DNA from 4 places in the Paenibacillus sp. FSL W7-1279 genome. Region 4 is predicted to be linked to each of the others. Evidence: riboswitches for the same ligand, from Rfam matches in the RefSeq annotation. Region 4 holds a riboswitch; each other region holds the start of a gene.

Evidence for each region. A riboswitch is a leader RNA that binds a small molecule or an ion and turns the genes downstream of it on or off. The one in region 4 is predicted to bind thiamine pyrophosphate.
Region 1: it holds a riboswitch for thiamine pyrophosphate, as region 4 does, so the genes downstream of both, tenA (thiaminase II) here and MKY82_RS28460 (ECF transporter S component) in region 4, are expected to answer to the same signal.
Region 2: it holds a riboswitch for thiamine pyrophosphate, as region 4 does, so the genes downstream of both, MKY82_RS03175 (ABC transporter substrate-binding protein) here and MKY82_RS28460 (ECF transporter S component) in region 4, are expected to answer to the same signal.
Region 3: it holds a riboswitch for thiamine pyrophosphate, as region 4 does, so the genes downstream of both, MKY82_RS22800 (YkoF family thiamine/hydroxymethylpyrimidine-binding protein) here and MKY82_RS28460 (ECF transporter S component) in region 4, are expected to answer to the same signal.

What each region holds. Positions count from the first base shown of each region.
Region 1 is NZ_CP150215.1:1,392,927-1,398,669, reverse strand. Features, by position in the region: gene thiE (thiamine phosphate synthase) at 145-819, opposite strand; gene thiD (bifunctional hydroxymethylpyrimidine kinase/phosphomethylpyrimidine kinase) at 816-1,835, opposite strand; gene thiM (hydroxyethylthiazole kinase) at 1,832-2,674, opposite strand; gene tenA (thiaminase II) at 2,727-3,413, opposite strand; TPP riboswitch at 3,553-3,656, opposite strand; gene MKY82_RS05965 (VOC family protein) at 3,919-4,419, shown strand; gene MKY82_RS05960 (hypothetical protein) at 4,563-4,820, shown strand.
Region 2 is NZ_CP150215.1:745,992-751,734, forward strand. Features, by position in the region: gene MKY82_RS03155 (TatD family hydrolase) at 1-231, opposite strand, end outside; gene MKY82_RS03160 (ABC transporter ATP-binding protein) at 311-1,144, opposite strand; gene MKY82_RS03165 (ABC transporter permease) at 1,198-1,953, opposite strand; gene MKY82_RS03170 (MTH1187 family thiamine-binding protein) at 1,950-2,243, opposite strand; gene MKY82_RS03175 (ABC transporter substrate-binding protein) at 2,336-3,367, opposite strand; TPP riboswitch at 3,482-3,593, opposite strand; gene MKY82_RS03180 (VOC family protein) at 3,765-4,148, opposite strand; gene MKY82_RS03185 (GGDEF domain-containing protein) at 4,381-5,743, shown strand, end outside.
Region 3 is NZ_CP150215.1:5,074,127-5,079,869, reverse strand. Features, by position in the region: gene MKY82_RS22820 (methyl-accepting chemotaxis protein) at 1-935, opposite strand, end outside; gene MKY82_RS22815 (class I SAM-dependent methyltransferase) at 1,120-1,842, opposite strand; gene MKY82_RS22810 (nucleotidyltransferase domain-containing protein) at 1,987-2,685, shown strand; gene MKY82_RS22805 (YjcZ family sporulation protein) at 2,803-2,901, shown strand; gene MKY82_RS22800 (YkoF family thiamine/hydroxymethylpyrimidine-binding protein) at 2,974-3,579, opposite strand; TPP riboswitch at 3,664-3,766, opposite strand; gene MKY82_RS22795 (nitroreductase family protein) at 3,952-4,554, opposite strand; gene MKY82_RS22790 (ABC transporter permease) at 5,085-5,743, shown strand, end outside.
Region 4 is NZ_CP150215.1:6,283,170-6,288,912, forward strand. Features, by position in the region: gene MKY82_RS28445 (TetR/AcrR family transcriptional regulator) at 1-86, opposite strand, end outside; gene MKY82_RS28450 (energy-coupling factor transporter transmembrane component T) at 279-1,085, opposite strand; gene MKY82_RS28455 (ABC transporter ATP-binding protein) at 1,082-2,758, opposite strand; gene MKY82_RS28460 (ECF transporter S component) at 2,751-3,380, opposite strand; TPP riboswitch at 3,471-3,583, opposite strand; gene asd (archaetidylserine decarboxylase) at 3,748-4,551, shown strand; gene MKY82_RS28470 (SDR family oxidoreductase) at 4,627-5,481, opposite strand.

The DNA of each region.
Region 1 (5,743 bases), 2.6 Mb from region 4:
GAACGCGAGAATGGACCCAAAGAATGGCATGTTGAGGGATAAGCTGAACATATACAGTAATATAAAATCTGACGTAAACAAAAAAAGAGTGCCGAAGAAATTCGACACTCTTGTTCATGATCCTTATCATGATCCTCTTACATTTTAAAAAATTCGTTCGGTTGCACAGCGTATCTTTCCTATAAAAGCCTCCACAGCCTCTCGCGCCGACTCCGCTCCCGTCACGGCGGATATCACGGCGACGCCATCCGCACCCGCCCCCATCACTTCCTCCACGCGCTCCACGGTAATCCCGCCAATTCCTACAATCGGCAGATGGATGCCAGCTTCGCGCATTTCTCGAAGGATCGCTGGGCCCTGCACAGCCTTGGCATCATCCTTCGAGCGGGTCGGATAGATCGGGCCGATACCAAGATAATCGGCGCCGTGGAGAATGGCGCGCCTGGCTTCCTCAACAGAATGGGCCGAGACGCCCAGAATCCGATTGCCGATCCGCTCACGTACCGAAGCCGCAGATTCATCGTCCTGGCCGATGTGAACGCCGTCGGCGTTCAGCTTCAGTGCCAGCTCCACATCATCATTGACGATGAAGGGTACGCCCGCTTGGCGGCACTGATCCTGGATCCGGCGAGCCAGCCGGATCATCGGCTCGCCAACAAGTGCGCCCTGTCCCTTCTCGCGGAACTGGACCATGGTCGTGCCGCCGGCCAATGCATCCTGCACGACCCGGCTTGGCTCGACGATGCAATTCACGCTGCCAAGTACGAGATACATCCGTAGATGCTGCCTCATCATCTCGGGTGTCACTCTGCCCGTCATCGCAGCACCTCCTGATGGCGGCGACGATACGCCCAATGATTCGTTGGGCCGTGTCCCTGTCCCAGGTTTAAGCCGTCCTCAATGGCCGCCTGGATGAATGTGCGCCCGTTCTGAATGGCATCGAATGCACTCAAGCCTTTGGCCAGGCCTGCGGTAATCGCGGCAGAGAAAGTACAGCCGGTACCATGCGTATGAACGGTATGAATTCGTTGTCCATATAATTCTGTAAAGGCGATACCATCGTATACGAGGTCCATGACTGAAGGACTGTCGGGATTACCGAATCTGTCATCGTTCTTGATCATGGGGGAGCGTCCCTCATAAAACTCCCCGTTATGGCTGGCGGTTCTTGTTTGGCGATACGTACTTTCGGACTGAGACAACTCTTCCTGCTGCGTACCCGCCGCCATAGCTGATCCCCTGTCTCTTTCGTGATCCGCAACTTCACCGCCGCCGGTCATTCCCTCGTCATGGCCGCCTTTGATCACAACGATCTTGGGCCCCAGATCCTGGATACGTCTCGCCGCTTCCTTCCGATCTTCCTTCGTGCGGATACGCATCCCCGCCAATACTTCGGCCTCCGGTATATTGGGGGTGACAATTAACGCCAGCGGCAGCAAATCCTCTCTTAAAGCCTGCACTGCTTCGCTTTGCAGCAGCTCTGCTCCGCCCTTGGCGATCATCACGGGATCCACAACGACCTTCTCCCAGCCGAATGCCCGGATCCGGTCAGCAGCCAGGCGAATGATCTCGGCATTGAACAGCATGCCTGTCTTCAATGCATCGACTCCGAGGTCCGAGCCAACCGCTTCAATCTGCTCCGCGGCTGCTTCGGGAGGCAGCGGATATACGCCGTGAACCCCCAATGTGTTCTGCACCGTGATCGCCGTAATCGCTGACATGCCGTATACGCCGAGCTCCTGGAAGGTTTTCAGATCAGCCTGAATGCCGGCACCGCCGCCGCTGTCAGACCCCGCAATCGTCAGTGCCCGAGGAACGTGAGACTTGCTGCTCATCGTGCGCCACCTGCAGCGGACGCTTCCGCTTCCCGGACAGCGGCATAGCCCTCCAGCGAGCCCGGATGAAGCTTTGCCAGCTCATCCAGGAAAGCAATCTGGAAGCTTCCAGGTCCCTGGTCCGCGGTTCGCTCTGCAGCTCTCGCCGCCGCGGCCCCGTAGAAGGCCAGGCCCGCCGTACCGGCAAGCAGCAGGTTTGCTTCCACTGCGGCAAAGGCACCCAGCACCGAGGTCAGCAGGCACCCTGCACCGGTTACCTTCGTGAGGAGAGCATCCCCGCCGGTAATGATACGTACCTCGTTTCCATCGGTAATCACGTCCTCTTCACCGGTAATGGCCACGATCGTGCCTACTTCGCGCGCAGCCCGCACGGCCAGCTCGGCATGATCACTGCCCGTGCTGTTGCCAGCGTCTACGCCTTTGATCTCGCGGGCCTCCCCGACAAGGTGAGCGACTTCAGCCGCATTCCCGCGCACGAGCGACACCTTCACCTCGCTTAGAATCCGCAGCGCCGACTCCGTCCGAAAACGGGTTGCTCCCGCACCGACCGGGTCCAGCAGGACCGGCACGCCTTGTGCGTTCGCCGATTGTCCAGCTATGATCATCGCATCCACAAGCTCGCGGTTCAGCGTGCCGATGTTCAATACGAGCGCGCCTGCGATGGCGGCCATATCTGCCACTTCCTCCGGCGCGTAAGCCATGACCGGCGACGCGCCCAGCGCGTACAAGCCGTTAGCCGTAAAATTCGTAACCACCACGTTCGTCATGTTGTGAACGAGGGGGCTCGTCTGCCGTACCTTTGTTAAAAGCGCCGAAACTTCATTTTCCCATGTATGCATATGAATCAGCCTCTCTTCGCTATATTGGAATTTATGAGCTAGTTAGGTCTCCTTACAGCACCGCAGCCTGCAGCGGCACCGGCCATTCCTCCTGCTTATAAGCCATATCCCAAAACATATACTCCAGCTGGCAGCTCAGCATAAAATGCTCCTTCATCCGTTCTCGCTCGGCTGCCGTCGCACGCTCCGCCCATTCATCGACACGGCTGCAGAACTTGGCTGTCGCGTCTTCCCCCCGGTTGCCGTAGAAATAAATCCAGTCGTAGAACGGATGGGATTCATCCGGCTTCACTTCATCCAGCAGCTTGCGGCCAATCTCCAGGTAGGTCCACGGGCAAGGCAGCAGTACGGCCATAATCTCGCCCAGACTGCCCTCATGCGCCACCGTCAGCATATGACGGATATAGTGATGCGCGGACGGAGCCAGCGGATAGCCTTGAAGCTCTTCGTAAGTCACCCCGGCGGCTGCGCAAAAATTCTGATGCGGATGCACCTCGCTATGCAGGATGAATGAGATTTGTTCGTTAAAGGTTGCGATCTCTTCGCGGCTGGTCGATTTGGATATGGCGATGCCGTAAATTCGCATGTAGGCGTTCAAATACTCAAAATCCTGCTTCACATAGTGGATCAGTTGTTCCCGCGCCAGTTTCCCCTCGGCAATGCCTTTTACAAAGGGATGATCGAAGATTGCTTGAAAAATGCCTCCCGCCTGCTGACGGAGCTCTTGCGTAAAACTCATTTTTGTCCCCTCCTCCAACATATTGAAGAGCAGGAAGTCCATAAGACACGACTTTCCAGGCAACGCTAAAAAGCCGCCCCGAAAACTGGAGCGGCTTCGTCAACAAGCCCGAGTGCGCCAAAAACGCACCAAGACCTTATATACGAAGGCTCCACTTTCCTACGCTAGTACGAACTAGATCAGGTTCAAAGGGTCCAAGATACGCTCTTGTCTCAGCCGCTAACGGCTCCCCTAGTGGACTTCCTATTCTTTTGTCTAATACTGTACATAGGTTTGTAGATGCTGTCAAACGTTAACGGTTCGCGGACAGAACCCCACGTGCGAAATCTTCCGTGATCGGTGGATCATGATGTTGTACGGTGGCAGATGTCTTTCGCGAATAAAAAACGCCGGCTACCCAACACTTGTTTCAGAAACACTGACGCTGGGTTGTCATGTATTCCCCTACATAATGAGTACATAAACGTTATTCAAAAAAATGAAGTTTAAAGGAGCGAGCTTATTTATGACGAACCCATCAAAAGCGGTTAACCCCATTCCGGATGGCTACACCTCCGTGACACCGTGGATCATCTCAAGAAACTCCGCAGCGCTGATTGAATTCCTGGAGCAGGCTTTTCAAGCCGAAGAGTTAGCCCGCGTCTATGTTGACGATGGTGTCATCGGCCATGCCGAGGTGCGAATCGGGGATGCCGTCGTCATGATGTTTGACGCGAAGCCGGAATGGCCGGATAGCCCGGCGTACCTCCGCTTATATGTTGAGGATTGCGATGCTGCTTACCAGCAAGCGCTCGCCGCAGGAGCCGTCTCGGTGACGGAGCCAACGAGTTTGTTCTTCGGCGACCGGGTGGGACGGGTACGGGACCCGTTCGGCAACTTATGGTGGATTCAGACGCGAATGGAGGACCTCACGCCCGAAGAGATGGAACGACGCGCCCAAGACCCGGATTACATGAAAGCAATGACCTATGTTGCCGGAGCGGAAATCGTGGTGAAGATTTCGTAACAAGGTGAAGGGAAGCAAAAGCGTTATTTCAGGGAGAACATGGGTGGTTCGGTTCCCCAGGGGTATGCTTGGATGGCTGTCGATTATGATCGATGTAGGGACCGGGTAACTCAGAGTAGCTATGGTTTAGAGGTAGAAACTGGGTGAACACAGAGTATGTAGCTGCTGCTGGGATTGATGCTACTGGGATTGGTGCTACTGCTGGGATTGGTGCTACTGCTGGTATTGATGCTACTGTTGGTATTGATGCTACTGCTGGGATTGATGCTACTGCTGGTATTGATGCTACTGCTGGTATTGATGCTACTGCTGGTATTGATGCTACTGCTGGTATTGGTGCTACTGCTGGTATTGGTGCTACTGCTGGTATTGATGCTACTGCTCGAGGGCAAGCGGACTGAGGATACGTTATTTAGCTGAAAAGGCGTAATTTTTGAGAGCTAACGGACACCAGATACGCTATTTCTAGAATATGATGGTAAATAGGCACCTTTTTGCGGTAATAAGAGATCCTGTGTCCGTTAGATTTAAGAATTGGGACCGAATCAGGCAAATAAGGGAACTGGTGTCCGTTAAGGCTACTTCTAGGCTACTCCTGATCTTGGTGCTACTTCTGGTATTGGTGCTACTGCTGGTATTGATGCTACTGCTGTATTGGTGCTACTGCTGGGCTTGGTGCTATTACTGATCTTGATGCAGCTACTAGTCTAGTGCGACTGCTCGGAGGGCAAGCGGACTGGGGATACGTTATTTAACTGAAAAAGCGTAATTTTCGAGAGCTAACGGACACCAGATACGCTATTCATAGAATATGATGGCAAATAGGCATCTTATTGCGGTAATAAGAGATTCTGTGTCCGTTAGATTTAAGAATTGGGACCAAATCAGGCAAATAAGGGATCTGGTGTCCGTTAACAGGTGGCCTTGTTACTAACTGCAGGTATTGAGGCTACTTCTAGGCTACTGCTGGTCTTAGTGCTACTGCTGATCTTAGTGCTACTACTGATCCTGGTACTACTGCTGGTATTGGTTCGACTACTGATCTTGGAGCTACTGCTGGGATTGGTGTTACTGGCCTTGATGTGACTACTAGTCTTAGTGCGACTTGCTCGAGGCAAGCGGACTGAGGGTACGTTATTTAGCTGAAAAGGCGTAATTTTCGAGAGCTAACGGACACCAGATACGTTATTTCTAGAATATGATGGTAAATAGATACCTTTTTGCGGTAATAAGGGATCCTGTGTCCGTTAGATTTAAGAATCGGGCCCGAATCAGGCAAATAAGGGAACTGGTGTCCGTTAACAGGTCAGGGGAAGCGGTACGA
Region 2 (5,743 bases), 2.0 Mb from region 4:
CTGCTCCGGATGATAACCGAAAGCCGGCCGCACCATCAGTCCGTACTGCCTGGCCAGCTCCAGGTTTCGCTTGCAGGAAGTCAGATGCATGGAGACAGAGATGATGGATTGAACCTCATGATGGCGGATGTCCGCGAGAATCGCTTGTTGATCGGATAACGAATAACTGTCCAGATGAATATGAGTGTCGATCAGGGGGGAATTCGCTTCATTCTGCATGAATGATTTCATGGTTACATCACCTCGCTTGCAAGCTTCCACGAAGCGCTTTGCCCATCATGGATGTATGTATTACGCTGGCCTTCATCGGTCAGCGCTTGTGCTGTTCTTCCCGCATGATGGCGGAAATTTCGGTTTTTAATGCGATGAAGGACGGATCCATCAGGATGTTTTCCCGGCGCGGGCGGGAGAAAGGGACTTCTACCCGTTTCAAGATGGTTCCGGGCCGTGCTGATAGGATATAGATACTGTCCGAGAGGAGCAGCGCCTCCTCGATATGATGGGTAATCATCAGCACCGAACGGCGCGTATCCTCCCAGATATCGAGCAGCCAGCGCTGCATATCGCTGCGCGTTAACGCATCCAATGCACTGAACGGTTCGTCCAGGCACATAACTTCCTGCGGACTCATCAGTGCGCGCAGAAAAGCCGCCCGCTGCTGCATTCCGCCAGAGAGGGTGTGCGGATAGGCCTTTTCGAAGCCGCTGAGTCCGGCGCGTTCCATCCAGCTGCGGGCATGTTCCCTGGCAGCGGCTTTCGAGGTGCCTCTCAGCTCCTCGGGAAGGAGCACATTGTCCTCCACCGTACGCCAAGGGAATAGGGCCGGCTGTTGAGGCATATAGGCGATGCGGCCTTTTTCCCCGGTCACGTCCTGACCGTCCATGAGGACAGAGCCTGCATCCGGAGCTGTTAACCCCCCAATGATATGGAAGAGGGTGCTCTTTCCGCTGCCTGAGGGACCGATTAAGGAGACGAATTCCCCGGGTTGTACTTGAAGCGAAAGGCCATCCAGCACATGCACTTCGCTGCGCCGGTCGCGGAAGGTTTTTCGAAGGGTGCGAACCTCGAGGGCAGGTGCGGTTGAGACCGACGCAGCCGACGGGTCAGCCCCGTCCTGGACCGTCAGGGGTACTTGATGTGTCATATCGACAAATGGCCTCCTATCATATAAGATTCGTTACGTCTATTCACGGAGACTCAACCTTTTCGATTCCAGCGGATGAGCCGCTTCTCCAGCAGAGTGATCAGCAGCACCATCAGCAGGCTGAGCAGGACGATGACCAGGATGGCAACAAACACCCGATCCGTGCGGTAGCCGGATTTTTGCAGCATCATGTAGTAACCGATTCCCCGGTCCGAGCCGATCCATTCCCCGATAACCGCACCCATGACCGAATAGGTGGCCGCAATTCGAATCCCGGAGAAGATGGAGGGAAGGGCATGCGGCAGCTCCAGCTTGCTGAAAATTTGCCAAGAGGTAGCCCCCGCCATCTGCATGTAGTTCATCATGGTTCGGTCAGTACGGGCCAGTCCGTCCAGTGCCGCAACAGCGACGGGGAAGAAGCAGACCAGCGTAATCACGATAACCTTGGGCAGCATGCCGAAGCCGAACCAAATCATGAGAAGCGGGGCTAGGGCGATTGTCGGCACATTCTGGCTAAGAATAAGAAGTGGATAAAGAGCGGTTTTGAGAAAAGGAACCATGTGCAGTGCCAGCGAGATGACTAGGCCGATCGCCGTACCGATCATAAATCCGACCAAGGTTAATTGCAGGGTGGCCGCTGTATGCTGGAAGAGACCGGAAGCTCCGGTAACGGCCTCATGCCCGATGGCCGTCGGCGCAGGCAGAATAAAAGGTTCAATGTCGAATATAGATACTGCGGCCTGCCATACCACCAAAAAGAAGAGGACCGCCACAACGGGCGGCCAAACCGAACTCCACCAGCTTCTCATGGACGGTATTTCTCAGTCAGCTTATCCATGCTGATGCCGCTGGGATGATGAGCGATTTTAACTTGGGATATGATGCTGGGACTTCCCGCATTCACCAGCGCTTCATGCATGCGCTCCACGATCTTGAGCAGCTCGGCGAGCTCACCTTCCATGGTCGTTTCGAGTGCATGAACCTCGTATTTCACGCCTGATTCCTGAATGACCTTAATCGCTTCATCTACATAAGGGATGCTGTCGGCCCCGTTTGGCGTTCTCGGTATCACTTGAATGCTCAAAAGTGTATTCGCCATGTAAACTCATCCTTTCGTGCAAGCTATAATGTATTGGAAGAAAGGCAGCCTTTTGCAAAGGCCGACTTTCTTCTTTTTAAATAAAAATAGCCTTATGGCTGCTCCGGTAAAAAATCATTGGTGAATGCGCGGTCCGCGTCAAGTTCCTTCTCCAGCAGCTTACGCTCAAACATCCAGTCTGCATATCCCGACCATACTTCGGCTTTCTGTTCGCCCCAGCGGGATGCATCATCCTGATAACGGGGGCTCAGCCATTTCTGGCTGGCGAGAACCAGTTCGGCATCGAGGTCAGGAACCGCCTTCGTAAGCAGAGCTGCCGCATCTTCAGGATGTTGAATCGCATAGTCGTATCCTTTTGAAGTCGCCCGCATGAACGCTTTGATAAGCTCGGGGTCTTCCTGGATCAGCTTCTCGTTCGTCACGATCACTGGTGTGTAATAATCAAGCTGCTCGGAGTAGTCCTTCACATAAATCATGTCAAGCGGTTCATTGCGAAGCTCGGCTTCAATCCCCGTCCAAGCATAGAAGATCCAGGCAAAATCAATGTCGCGTTTGACGGCCGTAAAATAATCGGCATCGCCCATATTGACCATATTCACCTTGCTGACATCGGCGCCATCGATCTCCATGATGGATTTCATGACGGCCTCCTCCACAGGCGAGCCCCAGCCGCCATAGGATTTTCCTTCAAAATCGCCTGCCTTCACGATGCCTTTGTCCTTGGGGGCGGCAAAGCCGGACGTATTATGCTGAATGATCGCTGCAATGGAAACGAGCGGCAAGCCTTGGGTTCTGGCCAGCGTTACGCCTTCCTGATAACTGATGCCAAACGGCACGTTTCCGGATGCGACCAGCGTATCCGTTCCGCCTGCTCCCGGCTGGACGATCTGGACATTAAGCCCTTCTTCCTCATAATACCCAAGCTCCTTCGCTGCATACAGGCCGGTGTGATTCGTATTGGCGGACCAATCGAGCATCAGATGCACGTCACGGAGTTTCCCGGAAGTCTGACTGCCTTCACCTTCGGCACCTGTCTTTTTGTTCTGTCCGCTTGTGCCGCATCCGGACGCGACCATCAGCAGGACGCAAGCGAGAAGCAGCGGAATCCATCTTCCCTTCTTCATCGTTTCTTCTCTCCTTTGAGTTCTCTTTCTATTACCTCGCAACTCCACAAAAAAAACGCCCTGATGATATCAGGACGCATGACGGCGTAAGTGTATACCACGGCAAATAAATAGCTGCCGCAAACATGGGCTTCCTACGCTGGCATTACCCAGATCAGGTGTAAGGGTCAGTATCATATCGGATACACTCTCAGCCGGCTATATCCCAGCTCCCCCGGTATTTATGAAGTTTTGATCATTACATCCGCTATTATAGTCCTAACACACCAGACCTGTCTAGTTCGAAGGAGCGCGAACGAGGCAGGTCTTTGCTCAGAACACTTGCCATGGGAAGGATTAATTAATCCTATGAACCTTTCACGGAATAAAGGATTTGAATAAGGCTTCTATATTGAGGTTAGCGCTGGAAGAACTCAATCCATTCCCCTTCGGGACCATGAACGAAGAAATAACGGAAACCATTCGGGAGCGTCACGATCTCCTCGTCCAAGTGAGGAACGTCAAGTCCTTGAACCCGGGCATATTCCTCTTCAATGTTATCCGTGCTGACTGCAAAATGATGAACGGTGCCCTCCGCTGGCAGCGTGTCGCTGTATCCCTGAATAAGCTCGACTTCCGTCTCGTTGCTGCCGTTAAATCCGAGGAACGCCAGCTGGATGACGCCATTCGTATGGGTCAGGCGATCCTTTAGTTCTAGTCCGACTACGGATGTATAGAAGGCGATTGTAGCTTCTAGGTCCCGGACAACAATACCAACATGATCTAATCGTTTCTGTGACATGGTTCAACACCCTTTCCGATCCATATGAGATATGACTGAAATATTATCACATAATCCCTATACGTCAAGTGGGAGTTGTGTTCATGCAGGGCTGATACAGATGATTTTTCTTTCATTTCCTCATCTTTACTTTTGGGTGGGTAAAAAGTATCATGAGAAATAGAAAGATTAATTCAAAAGACCTAACATATGAAAGTGATCCAGCTTACCCTTTGGCCGAGGAGGAATGCTTATGAGTCCAACTCCAGCAGATCATCTGTGGATTCGACTCGCCATGATATATGCATTCATTCAGATCATGATTGCTCTGTGGATGCCTGAGGCTTTATCGCTTCAGCGTGTTCTAGTCATTATTCCTCCTGCAGCCGCCTCCGTTTATTTAATGCGGATTAGTCGGCGTTATGAGGTTCATCTTCGCAGGTTTTGGCTTATTGTGAGTCTCGGATTAATGGGGGATGCAGCGGCACGAATCATTCACGCTTGTTATGTTTGGTTTGAAAAAGAGAGCGCTTTCTCGCCGATCCTAACCCACTTATTCTGGGGACTTGAACTCATTCTGTTCGCAAGTTCTCTCATTTATTTATTCCGGCATGTTCAAGGTTCGTTTCGGGGGCTCCGGTTTATGCTGGATATCGTGATTGTTGGCATAGCCGTCATGACAGTAGGGTGGGAATATTTCATCAAGCCTGAGCTTCAGGGTCTGGCCCATGAGGCAGTATGGGGAAACCTTTGGGTGGACATGCTGTATCCCCTGTGCGCAATGGTACTTATTTTTTTTACGCTGGTGTTGTATTTTAATACCGGACTGTTAGGGAAAAGGGCGGCCATTCTGTTATGTCTAGGCGGAAGCGCATATATTGCCGGAGATGTCCTGTACATCTATCTCGTTGATCTGATGGGTATCGAGGTTCGTTCCTATCTGTATCCACTCTATACGATATCGGTATTATTCATTAGTTTCGCAGGTGGGCAGTCCGCTCCTAATTCCCGTAAACCATCCGTTGGCGAGCGGGAGCCGCGTTCAGTCGGAAACCTGATCGTAAGGTACCTGCTTCCCTACAGCGTGCTTGGCGGGATGTTTGCCCTTATGGCGCAGCGGTTTGGAGGGTGGACTGGACTGTTTACCGGCCTATCCCTGTGCGTGATCCTGATTCTGTTCAGGCAGATTTTAATCCAGTTCGAGAACGATCGCTTGTTTGACCGACTGCATGAGAGTCTGATGCAGAGTGAAGCCCTGGCACATCGTGATGATCTTACGGGGCTGTATAATCGCCGTTATTTTAATGCAAGGCTGGCGAGTTCGCTGAAGGAGGCGGACCTCGCAGCTTCCCGTGTAGGCTTGCTGTATATGGATATGAACCGTTTCAAACGAGTCAATGACCGATACGGCCACCGTGCCGGCGATTTGTTGATACGAAAGGTTGCAGACCGGCTTCAATCTCTTGAATCCAAGGGAGTTTTGGTTTCCCGTTTAGGAGGAGACGAATTCACCGTTATGATCCATCCGGCTGGTGAGGATCAGGAGCTGATCTGGATGGCGGAGGAGATTTGGACGATGCTTAGCGAGCCGTACGAATTGGAAGGGCATGAAGTTC
Region 3 (5,743 bases), 1.2 Mb from region 4:
ACCTCTTCATTAATTTTAATGTTCTGGGTGGCATGTTTCACGTCCGATTCGATGCTCCGTACGAGATTGAATACTTCCCGTGTTGATGACGTGGATTCTTCGGCCAATTTACGCACCTCTTGGGCGACAACGGCAAAGCCGGCGCCGTGCTCGCCTGCTCTTGCCGCTTCAATGGATGCGTTCAAGGATAACAAGTTGGTCTGATCGGCAAGTTCCGAGATCGTCTCCGTGATCTGGGTAATTCCTCTGGCACTCCGGGCCAGTGCATCAATGGACTCCGCGACTTTGGCCGTTGCGTCAATATTACGCTGCATTCCTGCGGACTGCTTGGCGACGGAGTCCCTTCCTTGCTCTACCAGTCCCAGCGTTTCGATCGAACGGGTATTCATTTCCTGGGTTGAATGCGTATAGTTGCTGACCTTCTCCTCGATCTCGCCAATGGAATGTGTCATTTCGGCTACGTCTTCCGAAATTTCGTTAGCCCCGATGGCCAGCTCATTGGAAGATAAGGAGACTTGATTCATCACTTGAATGAGCTCCTGGTTTTTAATCGAGATATTGGAGCTTGAGGTCATGACCTGACGCGTAATATCCGAGGTTTCCTGCAGTATTTTACGAAGCTTGTCCACCATGCTGTTGAATGTTCTGCTTAGATCGTTCATGCCCCCAACCTCTTCTACCTGGAAGGTGAAGTCGCCTTTAGCGATTTTGGCAGAAACGCTGGAGATTTCCGCAAAGGAGTTAGTAAGCGTTTTCTCAATAAGACGAGAAAGAGGAAAAGTAAGACCTGTTAGTACCACCACGATGACCACGCCAATGATTGCTTTACCCATTAGAATAAACGCAAGCAGCATTGGAACCGCAAACAAAGTGGCAATGAGAAAACAGGCTGCAGTAATTTTTCGTGAAATAGGGAGTCTGTTGAACCATGCCATAAGAATGAGTCCTCCTCAACAACATAGGATATATTTACCATGATTATAGCATCGACGGGCAAAACTAGATAGAACGAATTGACAAAAAGTGTTGGATTAGGTCGAAAGAACTGAAAATGAGGAAAGAGAGGGGATACGTAGCAAATATGCGAATCCCCACTTGATGCATAGATGTGAAAAGGTTCTATTTTACTGCCCGGAATAAGGCGGAAGCGAGATAATCGGTATTATCCAGAATCATGCGATCATGCTTGAACAGCGTTTCCCAGAGCGCAACATCGAACAGGAGTCCTTTATCGCGCTGTTCAAATGTATCCAGATGACGTGTCTGCTCTTCCTTTAACTGCTCATTGAAGTGATTGTACTCCAGAATTTCTTCCTGTTTAAACCCGCAAGCCAAGAGGGATTCCTCCCATTCTTCTCTCATCATCAGATTAGGTATTCCGAAGAATTCGAGCAGTTCCTGAAGCTTTGCTTCCGGCATGGGCTTATCTAGCAGTAATTCTCTGTCCAGCAGGACGCCTCCGCGATCCAGAACGCGGTAATATTGGGGCAGCGACTTCGAAGTATCCGTAAATACGGTAACAGACTCGGCCATGATCAGATCAAATTGATTGTCCTCGAAAGGCAATGCGCATACATCGGCTTGATGGAACTGCACGTCGATTTCCATCGCTTCGGCTCGTGCTCGTGCTTTTTTGATCATATTTTCGTTCAGATCAATAGCTGTCACTTGATACCCCATCTCTGAAAGATGGCATGCGGTTCTGCCAGTTCCGCACCCCACCTCCAGAATGCGGCTGCCCGGTTGAATGGGATAATTCTTCAGCATTCTGAGGGTTGCCTCGAATCCTCCCGGGTGGGCACTGCCCATGCCTAATTTAGAGAGCATATGAATGTAGTTCATCTCATCTATCCCTTCTTCCCTTGTCATCAACATGAGGGTAATCGTTTATTTACCATATGATTCAGGTACGTTTAGGGTTTTAGCTGAATTAGATATTTTGAGCCCTTTTTTCGGGAGGATCAGAGTCATAATGGAGGAAACGTCATGAGGATGGAACCGGTAGAGGCAGCGGAACGCGTCATTCAACACGATTATCCCGACTGTTTGCTTGCCGTGCTTGGCGGCAGCGCGAGCAGAGGCGAATATAATGAACAATCCGATTTGGACATTATGGTCCTTGAACGAGAGGGTCATGATTTCAGCAGGAGGACGATAGAGGCGCATGGATGGATCGCGGAAATCTTTATATTGTCTTTATCCTCCTATCGCGAATATTTTGACGAGGGAGTGATCGCGGCGAATCCGTCATTTCAGCGGATGATCGCAGAAGGGACGGTGCTGCGCCTTATGCCCGAGGGGGAAGAGGTGCGGACGGAAGCCCAAAGCGATTTGGATTACGGACCTCTGCCCTTGACGATAACCGATATTAACGACTACCGTTATGTGCTAACCGAGTACATGCTGGACTTGAAGAGTCCCCGAAGCGATGGTGAAAAATGGTTTACGGTGCACAAAATAGCCGCGATTCTCTGTGATTTTGTACTTAGGGTGAACCGGGAGTGGACGGGTGAAGGGAAAACGCTGTTCCGCCTGTTTAACCGCTTTGACACAATTTTAGGAGAGCGATTGGAAACAGCGCTCGCGGCGATGTATCGCCAAGATGATCCTTCTGTTCTAATGGCATTTACCGAGGAAATGCTCCGTCCGTACGGAGGGAAACTTCTCATCGGTTATGAGGAATAAAATATCGATGCCAATAGATAAAGAGAGGTACATTAGCCGTGACGCTAGCAAGGCGCGGTAAATACTATAATAGTGTGATTACATCACGGCATACTTTAAATCCAGGAGGGGATCTTCATGAGCGGAGTATATGGCGGCGGTGAATATGGCAATTCAGTAGGAATTATTTTGGTTCTCTTTATCCTGCTCGTAATCATCTTGAGTGCTTGGGTTTAAACCGTCAAGATTCTTGGCAGTAGTGACAGAAAAGCCCGGCGCATGCCGGGCTTTTGTCTGCCTCAATCGAACTCAATTCGATGCGGCTTTAACCGAGGGGCTGTGAGCGGACACCACTGCAGTCATGACCAGATGGCTGCTGTCGGATTGGATCGCATGCAAAAACGCCTCTTCAAGAGACCCGAACACCCGGGATAAGGAACCGTCCAACCGGCTGGCGTAATGAACGCTTCCGGCGAACGTACCGGCTGCCTTCGCACGATTTACTTCACCGTAGATGACATCCATGTAGTTGTCCGTACCCATGGGGTAAAGAGCGAATTGGCAGGCAGTCTCCATATCGGCATGTTCTCCGATGTCGTTGTTCAAGCGGGTTGAATCCTCAGTCATATATACATCGGCGTCCGTATCTCCGGGGCAGCCAATGGAATAAGTGCCATTAAAAACAGTGTGCACGCCACTCGCCGCAGCATGGGCGAATATCGCTCTTGTAACATCAAAGACATGCTCTGCACGTCCACGAATACAAGTGCTCACATCGTCTGTCTGAATCCACACCTTTCCCGCATCCACAGATTGCAGCGCGCCCAGGATGACCTCCACAAACCGGTCTGTCATGGGAAATACCGAGAACCGGCATCCGACGATCCGGCTGGTTCCGCAAACAAGCTCATTCATTTTCATTTCCTCCCCATTATATAAGTCCACGCAAAAAAACCGCACCCCATGAAGAAGGTGCAGTTATGCCTACGAAAAGAAATAAACATAAATGCTACACTTCCCCACGCTAGTATGACCTAGATCGGGTGATAAGGGTTAACGGCAGCCCGCCGTCTCTCAGCACATGGCACCCCTAGTACAGCCAACATCTTATGTAGTTGGTTACCGCAAGATTTGCCCCGGAGCTTCATGTTATCGTAGAAGTTCGAGGGTTCTTACCTGTGTAATTGTATCGTTTTGCCATCGGTTTTTCAATCTTTGCCCATTATAAAAAAAACCGCCTGTCCCATTTGCAGGAACTTAGGGAGGCGGCTTTTTTCATCTGTTTGATTAGTTATATACTTTCACGCGATCTTCAAGCGGTGCAAATTCTTTTTCGCCTGGTTCAGCAACCGGCTTACCGAAAGGCATTTGAGCAATCAGCTTCCAGCTTTCCGGGACGTTCCATTCGGCTTTTACTTTTTCGTCGATCAGCGGGTTGTAGTGCTGCAGGGATGCGCCCAGACCTTCTGCTTCAAGGGATGTCCATACTACAAATTGCAGCATGCCGTTGGATTGGTTGGACCAAACCGGGAAATTGTCGGCATAAGCGGCAAAGCTTTGTTGCAGCCCGGCAATGACGTTATTGTCCTCGAAGAACAGTACCGTACCGTAACCAGCGCGGAATGAAGCCATTTTGTCGGCAGTGGATTTGAATGCTTCTTCATCGCCAACAACTTCCTTCAGGATGCCTTCCGTGATGTTCCACAGTTTATCGTGCTGTTCGCCAAGCAATACAACGACGCGTGCACTTTGGGAGTTGAAAGAAGACGGAGTATATTTAACCGCTTCGTTTACGATCTCCTGAATACGCTCGTCCGAGATAACGGATTCTTTGCTAATCCCGTAATAAGAACGGCGATTTTTGAGTGCAGCTGAAAAATCTTTAGACATTGAAAAAAACCTCCTGGTGTAATCGAATTTGCATACGCCTGATTAGAAGATGTCCCTTACTACAAGCAAATATGCATTTTTCGTTATTAGCCATAAAACCAATTATTATTCCACATTAACTTACGTTTAGTTAGAAATAATAATTCTGTTAGGATATTAATATAACTTAGAGGAATTGTCAACGAATTTATATAATTTTTCTTATCCATTTAATAAGAATTGAAACAGTCGTTTTTAGAGAAGTCTCATTATTGCAGAAGCTGCATTAAAGGGAGACTTAACCAAAGTGTGATTCTGTCCTGAGGATAAAAGCTATGTCTCCACCTAACTTCATATTATGAACAATTCATGAACAAAATATACTTGTATGAACAATTTAATTGATTTTGATTCTCAATTATACTTGTCGAGCCAGAATGAGGATGATATAATGCATATCAGAACGCGATTGATAATCAATCTCAATGAGAATGGTGACGGAAATTGCATGATCCCGGGTATTTAGAGACATACGCATAGAAGGAAGAGCCATGAAGATTAGATACTTATTTGCAGCCGTTGTGGTACTCTCGATAATCTCATTATTTATTGGAGTTAAGGATATCTCGCCACTGCAATTGTTCTCGATGACAGAACAACAACAGCATATTATGCTTGTCAGCCGGATTCCTAGGCTTGTCAGTCTCATATTGGCGGGTGTCAGCATGAGCATCTGCGGATTGATCATGCAGCAGCTCAGCCGCAATAAGTTCGTATCGCCCACCACGGCAGGTACGATGGACTCTGCCAGACTGGGGATATTGGTAGCCATGCTTGTCTTCACGACAAGCGGACCGCTTATCAAAATGCTTGTGGCATTTGTATTCGCTCTGGCAGGAACCTTTATCTTCATGAAGATACTGGATCGGATTAAGTTCAAGGATGCGATCTTCATCCCGCTCGTAGGGCTGATGTTCGGTAATATCGTCAGTTCGATCGCCACCTTCTTTGCATACAAATATGATCTTATTCAGAATATGTCCGCATGGCTCCAGGGTGATTTTTCCATGATCATGAAGGGCCAGTATGAAATGCTCTATCTTAGTATCCCGCTTGTGATTCTGGCGTATCTGTTCGCCAACAAGTTTACGGTGGCCGGAATGGGAGAGGAGTTTGCTACCAACCTGGGCCTTCACTACCGGAGAGTTGT
Region 4 (5,743 bases):
AGGACGCGGGCCAGATCACTGACCGTAAACGTAAATCCTTGCCGCTGAATTAAGCGGATCGTTTCATTCAATATTCGCTCGCGCAAGTGAACTAACTCCCCTTCTGGTACCATAAATACTATTCTGGTACCATCAGTATTATAACGCCTCGATCAGCATGAAATCCAGACATGATTTTTTAAATTTAACGGGGAAGAAGATAGCTTAACTTTGAATCTCATAACAAAAAAAGCCCGCTTACGTAACGTAAGCAGACTCTTTTCGCTTTCACCAACCCTTTAATCAAACCGCACGTCGCCAATGCCGAACCATGGAAAATATCCGGATGCGGCATAAGCGAAAGCGGCGGCTACTGCGAGTAATCCGATAACCAGAAGATCATAGCGCGAATAACGCGACGGGTAATAATACGTCCGGGACTTCGCCTGATCGCCGTCGAATTGCTTGGCCTCCATCGCGGCGGCCACCCGATGGGCCCGGCGGATGCTCTGTGCCAGCAGCGGCACCACATACAATCCTGCGCGGTTCACCATGCCGCGAATCCCGCGAATCGGGCGGACTCCTCGTACCTTCAAGGCTTGGCGGCGAATCACATATTCCTCCCATACCATAGGCAGCAGCCGGATCGAAGCCATGAAGCTGTAAGCATACTTGGGCGCCAGCCGCAGCTTCTGCATCAGGCTGTAGAATAAATCCACCGAGGACGTTGTGGTCACGAGCAGCAGCCCCTCCGAGGCAAAGGCAATTCCCTTAAAGCCCAAATGCAGCCCCCGGTAGAAGCTTTCTTCCGATACCCGGAACAACCCCCACTCCCACCAGATCGTCTCTCCCTTACCGAACAGCATCATGGAAGAGGCGGACGATATGAAGGCAAGCAGAAACGGAATGAAGAACAACAGCATTTTCCACGGCTTCACCCCGCTAAGCACCACGAGACAGACCATAAAGATGAACGCCTGATACAAAACAAAATCAAGATCATGGGTTAACACCGTCATGAAAAACAGCGCACAGATCAGACCCAGCTTCACCACCGGATTCGCCCGGTGCAGCCAAGTGATCCGCACGGGATTCCATATGTTCATGCGTTCACCCCCGTGAGGCGATGATCGGCCGCGGCTAAGGTACCCCGGGGGTCGGCAGCGCCGTTTGCTCCCTTAGCCGCCTGCCGGGATTCAATCCCGCCAGACCAGCGCGGGGATGGCATGCTCGAGGTCAGCTGTCCCTCCCGTATTTCCCATATATGCGTGGCGACCCGCTGCGCGATCTCCATTTCATGCGTCACCATGAGAATGGCGGTTCCCGCACGGCGCAGCTTCTCGCACATCTCCAGAATCGCGAATGTATTCCGCGCATCCTGTCCGAAGGTCGGCTCATCCAGAAGCAGGACGGACGGCTGTCTTGCCATGGCCGTAGCCACGCTCAAGCGGCGCTTTTGGCCTGTCGACAGCTGGTACGGATGCCTGGCCTCCAAGCCATTCAGTCCAAAACGTTCAAGACAGCGCTCGGCCTGCGCCTTCGCTTCCTCCGGCGGCACATGATCCACCAGCAGCGAGTAAACCACCTCATCGCCGATGCGCTCCGTCAGGAATTGAAGCTCCGGATTCTGAAACACGAATCCGATTTGGCGCAGCTGCTGCTCTCTCTTCTTCCGAACCTTCCTGCGTTTGCCCTGAATGACCTCTTCCCCGCAGAGCATATAGGTCCCTTCGGCGCGAAGCAGCCCCATCAAACTGAGCAGCAGCGAGCTTTTGCCTGCTCCGTTCGGCCCTACCACCGCAATGAATTGTCCCGGAAACACCTCGGCCGAAGGGAGCGTGATGACCGGTTTATCCCATCTCATTCCCCTGAAATTCGCCAGTTGAATGACAGGCTCCCCACGTTGAGCATACGGCGGAGCAGCCTCATGCAGGAGATTACCCCGCTCATCGCCAAGCGCATCGACCGGAGCAAACAACTCTCTGCCCGCCCGGGTCTGCGCATAATCATCCCATACGCCGGGATACCAGATTCCATAGGCTTGGAGTTCCCGCTCGAATTCTGCGAATATCGCTGCCGGAGGACCTTCGCCCAGAATCACGCCATCCGGGCTGAACAGCACGACACGATCCACGTATCTGGCCATTTCTTCGATCCGGTGCTCCACGATGATCAGTGTCCGCCCTTCCGATACGGCCTTCACCGCCGACCAGATTTGCTCCCTTCCTTCCGGGTCGAGCAAGGCAGATGGCTCGTCAAGGAACAGCACCTCCGGCTCCAGCAGCAGAGCCGAAGCCAGCGCTAACCTTTGCTTCATGCCTTGGGACAAATGCCCGATCGGCATATGAAGCTCCTCAAGATCAAGCCCCACCTCGCGGAGCGCCGCTTGCATCCGCTCCTTCATCTCATGGCGGGGGACACTTAGATTTTCCAGTACGAAAGCCAGCTCTTCATCCACGTACGGCATGCAGAACTGGGTATCCGGATCTTGGAATACATACCCCCAAGAGCGCGGAACCAGCTGCGACTCGCATTTCATCGGCACCTCCGTTGCGCGGGGAATCATCCCGCTAAGCACCTGCAGCAGCGTGGATTTGCCGCAGCCGCTCGGACCGAGCAGCAGCACCTTCTCCCCGCGGACAGCCGAGAAGGAGAGGTCTTTGAACATCAGTCGCTCCTCGCCCGGATACTTCAGACGCAATCCCTCCACATACACGGCCGGTTCCGAAACCATCTCAGCGGACTGAGCCGGAACCAGGCTAACCGTGGCATTAGACATGGCGCGGATCATCCAGTGCTTCGTAATCCTTCTTCGACGCAGGACGCAGCAGGGATGTGACGCCCGTGCGGTCCAAGGCTTTGGCCAGCAAGAGCATGAGCAGACCTGCAATGACGGCACCGCTGAGTACTCGCATACCGTATTTGGCCAGGAACATCCACGTCTGCAGGTCATCGGTATAGCTGTAATAGAAGTCCATGATCATCGATCCGATGGCTGCGCCTGCTCCGGCAATCGCCAGCGTCCACGCCGAGGTGCTCCGATAACGGAACGCCGCGAATACCAATTCTGCCCCAAGTCCTTGAATGAGGCCATACAGCAGCAGAGTCAATCCCCAGCCGCTGCCAAACAGCACTTCTACGTGGGCAGCCGCCACTTCCGCAATGATGGCCACTCCCGGCTTACGGATTAGCAAGTAAGCAAGCGTGGCTGCAGCGAACCACATTCCGTATAACAACTCATCCGCTTCAAAGAACAGCGGTTTTAACAGATTGTAAACCGAACCCCAGAAGTGATAAATGACGCCAAGCACCAGCGATACCAGCACCGTCACCAAAATATCGCTTAACCGCAGCCCTTTTCGGGGCTGAACCCCCAACTTCTCTTGCACAGATGTTCCCATAACCACACATTCCCCTCTCCACCTCTATTTTTGTGTAAACACAACAAAAAACCGTCTGGAAAACGCGCAGACGGAAAAATAGGCCCTATGTAGGCAGGGTCGGATATTCTCTACGCTGGCATTACCCAGTTCAGATTAACGGTCAACAGCGGATAACAGCTGCAATCTCAGCCTGATTCACTCAAGCCCCCGTATTCCCTATTCGGTTTCATGTTAATCTTAAAATACACATTCGTTCTCCAATTAGCAAGAACCTTTTTTCAAAAATGGCTATTTATTGATTTCCAGCTCATTCTATGTCAATATCAGAGTGATTGGCTTTTCCACCAACGTTTATTGCTGACACCTATGCACAAAGGAGAATGACATGGCTAAACAATTGCTGCGTCTGATGACTGAGCTGTCCTCCCGCAAGTGGCTGTCCCGAATCATGGGGCATTGTTCCCACAGCCGGCTGAGCCGTCATCTAATACCTGCATTCATACGAATTTATCAAATTCCGGCGCATGAAGCGGAGAAAGAAATCCACGAATACCGCTCACTGAACGAATTCTTTTCCCGCCGGTTAAAAATAGGCCTGCGCGCCATAGACGACACCGCCGATGCCATGGTAAGCCCCGTCGATGCCACGATTTCGGCAATGTGCGCCGTTAATGCCGGCACCATTCTGAGCGTCAAGGGACAGGATTATACCCTGAGCGAGCTGCTCGCCAAATCACCGAGAATGGAAAATTACATCAACGGCTACGCATTTGTATTGTATTTAAGCCCAACCGATTATCATCGCATTCATTCCCCGGTAACCGGTGTTCAGGCGGAAAGCGAGCATCTAAAGGGACGCGTTTACCCCGTGAACGATTTTGCGATGACCCATATCCGGCACGTGCTCAGCCGTAATGAGCGCCTCATTACCTATATTGCGCATGAGTTCGGCGAAGTTGCCGTCGTGAAGGTCGGAGCCATGAACGTGAGCAGCATCCGTTATGCTGACGAGAACGTGAAGAAATACGAGATCGGCGATGAACTCGCGTACTTTGAATTCGGCTCTACCGTCGTGCTTCTGACAGAGAACGGCACGTTTACTCCGCGCGGTGACCTGGAACCCGGCTCCAAGGTGAAGATGGGAGAGCTGCTTGGTTTGCTACACCCGTCCCCAACCAGAAGAGGGTAACGCCATTCACCTTAACAAGCTTCACCAAGCATCGCATGACAAGTTAAGGCCATGAATCATTCGCTGCATGAATGATTAACGCCTGTCCAGCATCCGATAAACGATCCGCTGAAACAGCCGATCCGGCAGCACGCCCTTGATCCATGCGGTCAGCCGCGTACCTCGGGGCAGCGTATAGCGGAACCTCGGTTTGGACATGGACGCAATGTTTGCCACAAGCCTGGCTACCTCCTGCGGATCCCCGCTTCCCCTGGCTGTCCGCTCGGAATAGTCCAGCACGCCCTTCAGCAGACCGCTGTAGGGTGATCCTTCCTTTACCGTAAGCTCCCCAAAACTTTTATTCCAGATCGGCGTGCCATAGGCACCGGGCTGGATCAGTACGACATCGATGCCAAAGGGCATCAACTCCATGGACAGGCTCTCACCAAACCCCTCCAGCGCAAATTTGGATGCCGCATAGGGACCATAACCCGGAAAGCCGACCACGCCGCTAATGCTGCTCATGAGAATGATTTTGGATCGTCCGGTCTTGCGCAGCAGCGGGAGCATATGCTGCGTTACCGATACGGTCCCGAAAAAATTCGTCTCCAACTGCTTGCGCCAGCCGCTGAGCGGTACTTCCTCCACCATGCCGCCTACCGCTTCGCCGGCGTTGTTCACCAGCACGTCCAAGCGGCCGAACTTCTGCTCTAACTCCCAAGCAGCAGCCTTGACTTGTTCCTCTAAGCATATATCCAGCTGGAATACGTGAATGCGTTTGACAACGTCTGCTTGTTCGGCTCGGGTCATCAGCTCTGCAGCCGCCTCCGGCCTGCGCAGACCCGCTGCCACGTCATAGCCCGCTTTTGCCAGCTCCAAGCTGATGAGCAGTCCGAACCCGCTCGACGCGCCCGTGATCAGCGCAACCTTTCCTGCTCCCGCCGTTACCACCAGATCACCGCTTGCTCCGCCAATGCCGCTCTCTCCGTCACACCCGTCACCCTTCCGTTATCCGAACTGCCTGTCCGGTCCATTACAACCCTGCGTTTAGCGCTTTATACATATCCCTAATATAACAAATTTTCGCAATGCCAACAGAGTCCCTATCCGTATATGCACCCTTTTACAACGTAATCAGACAGACTCCCTATTCCCATGTACATCCATTAAATAGCCCCACAAAGTGGAGCCTATGCTTCGATGCTTATTCCAA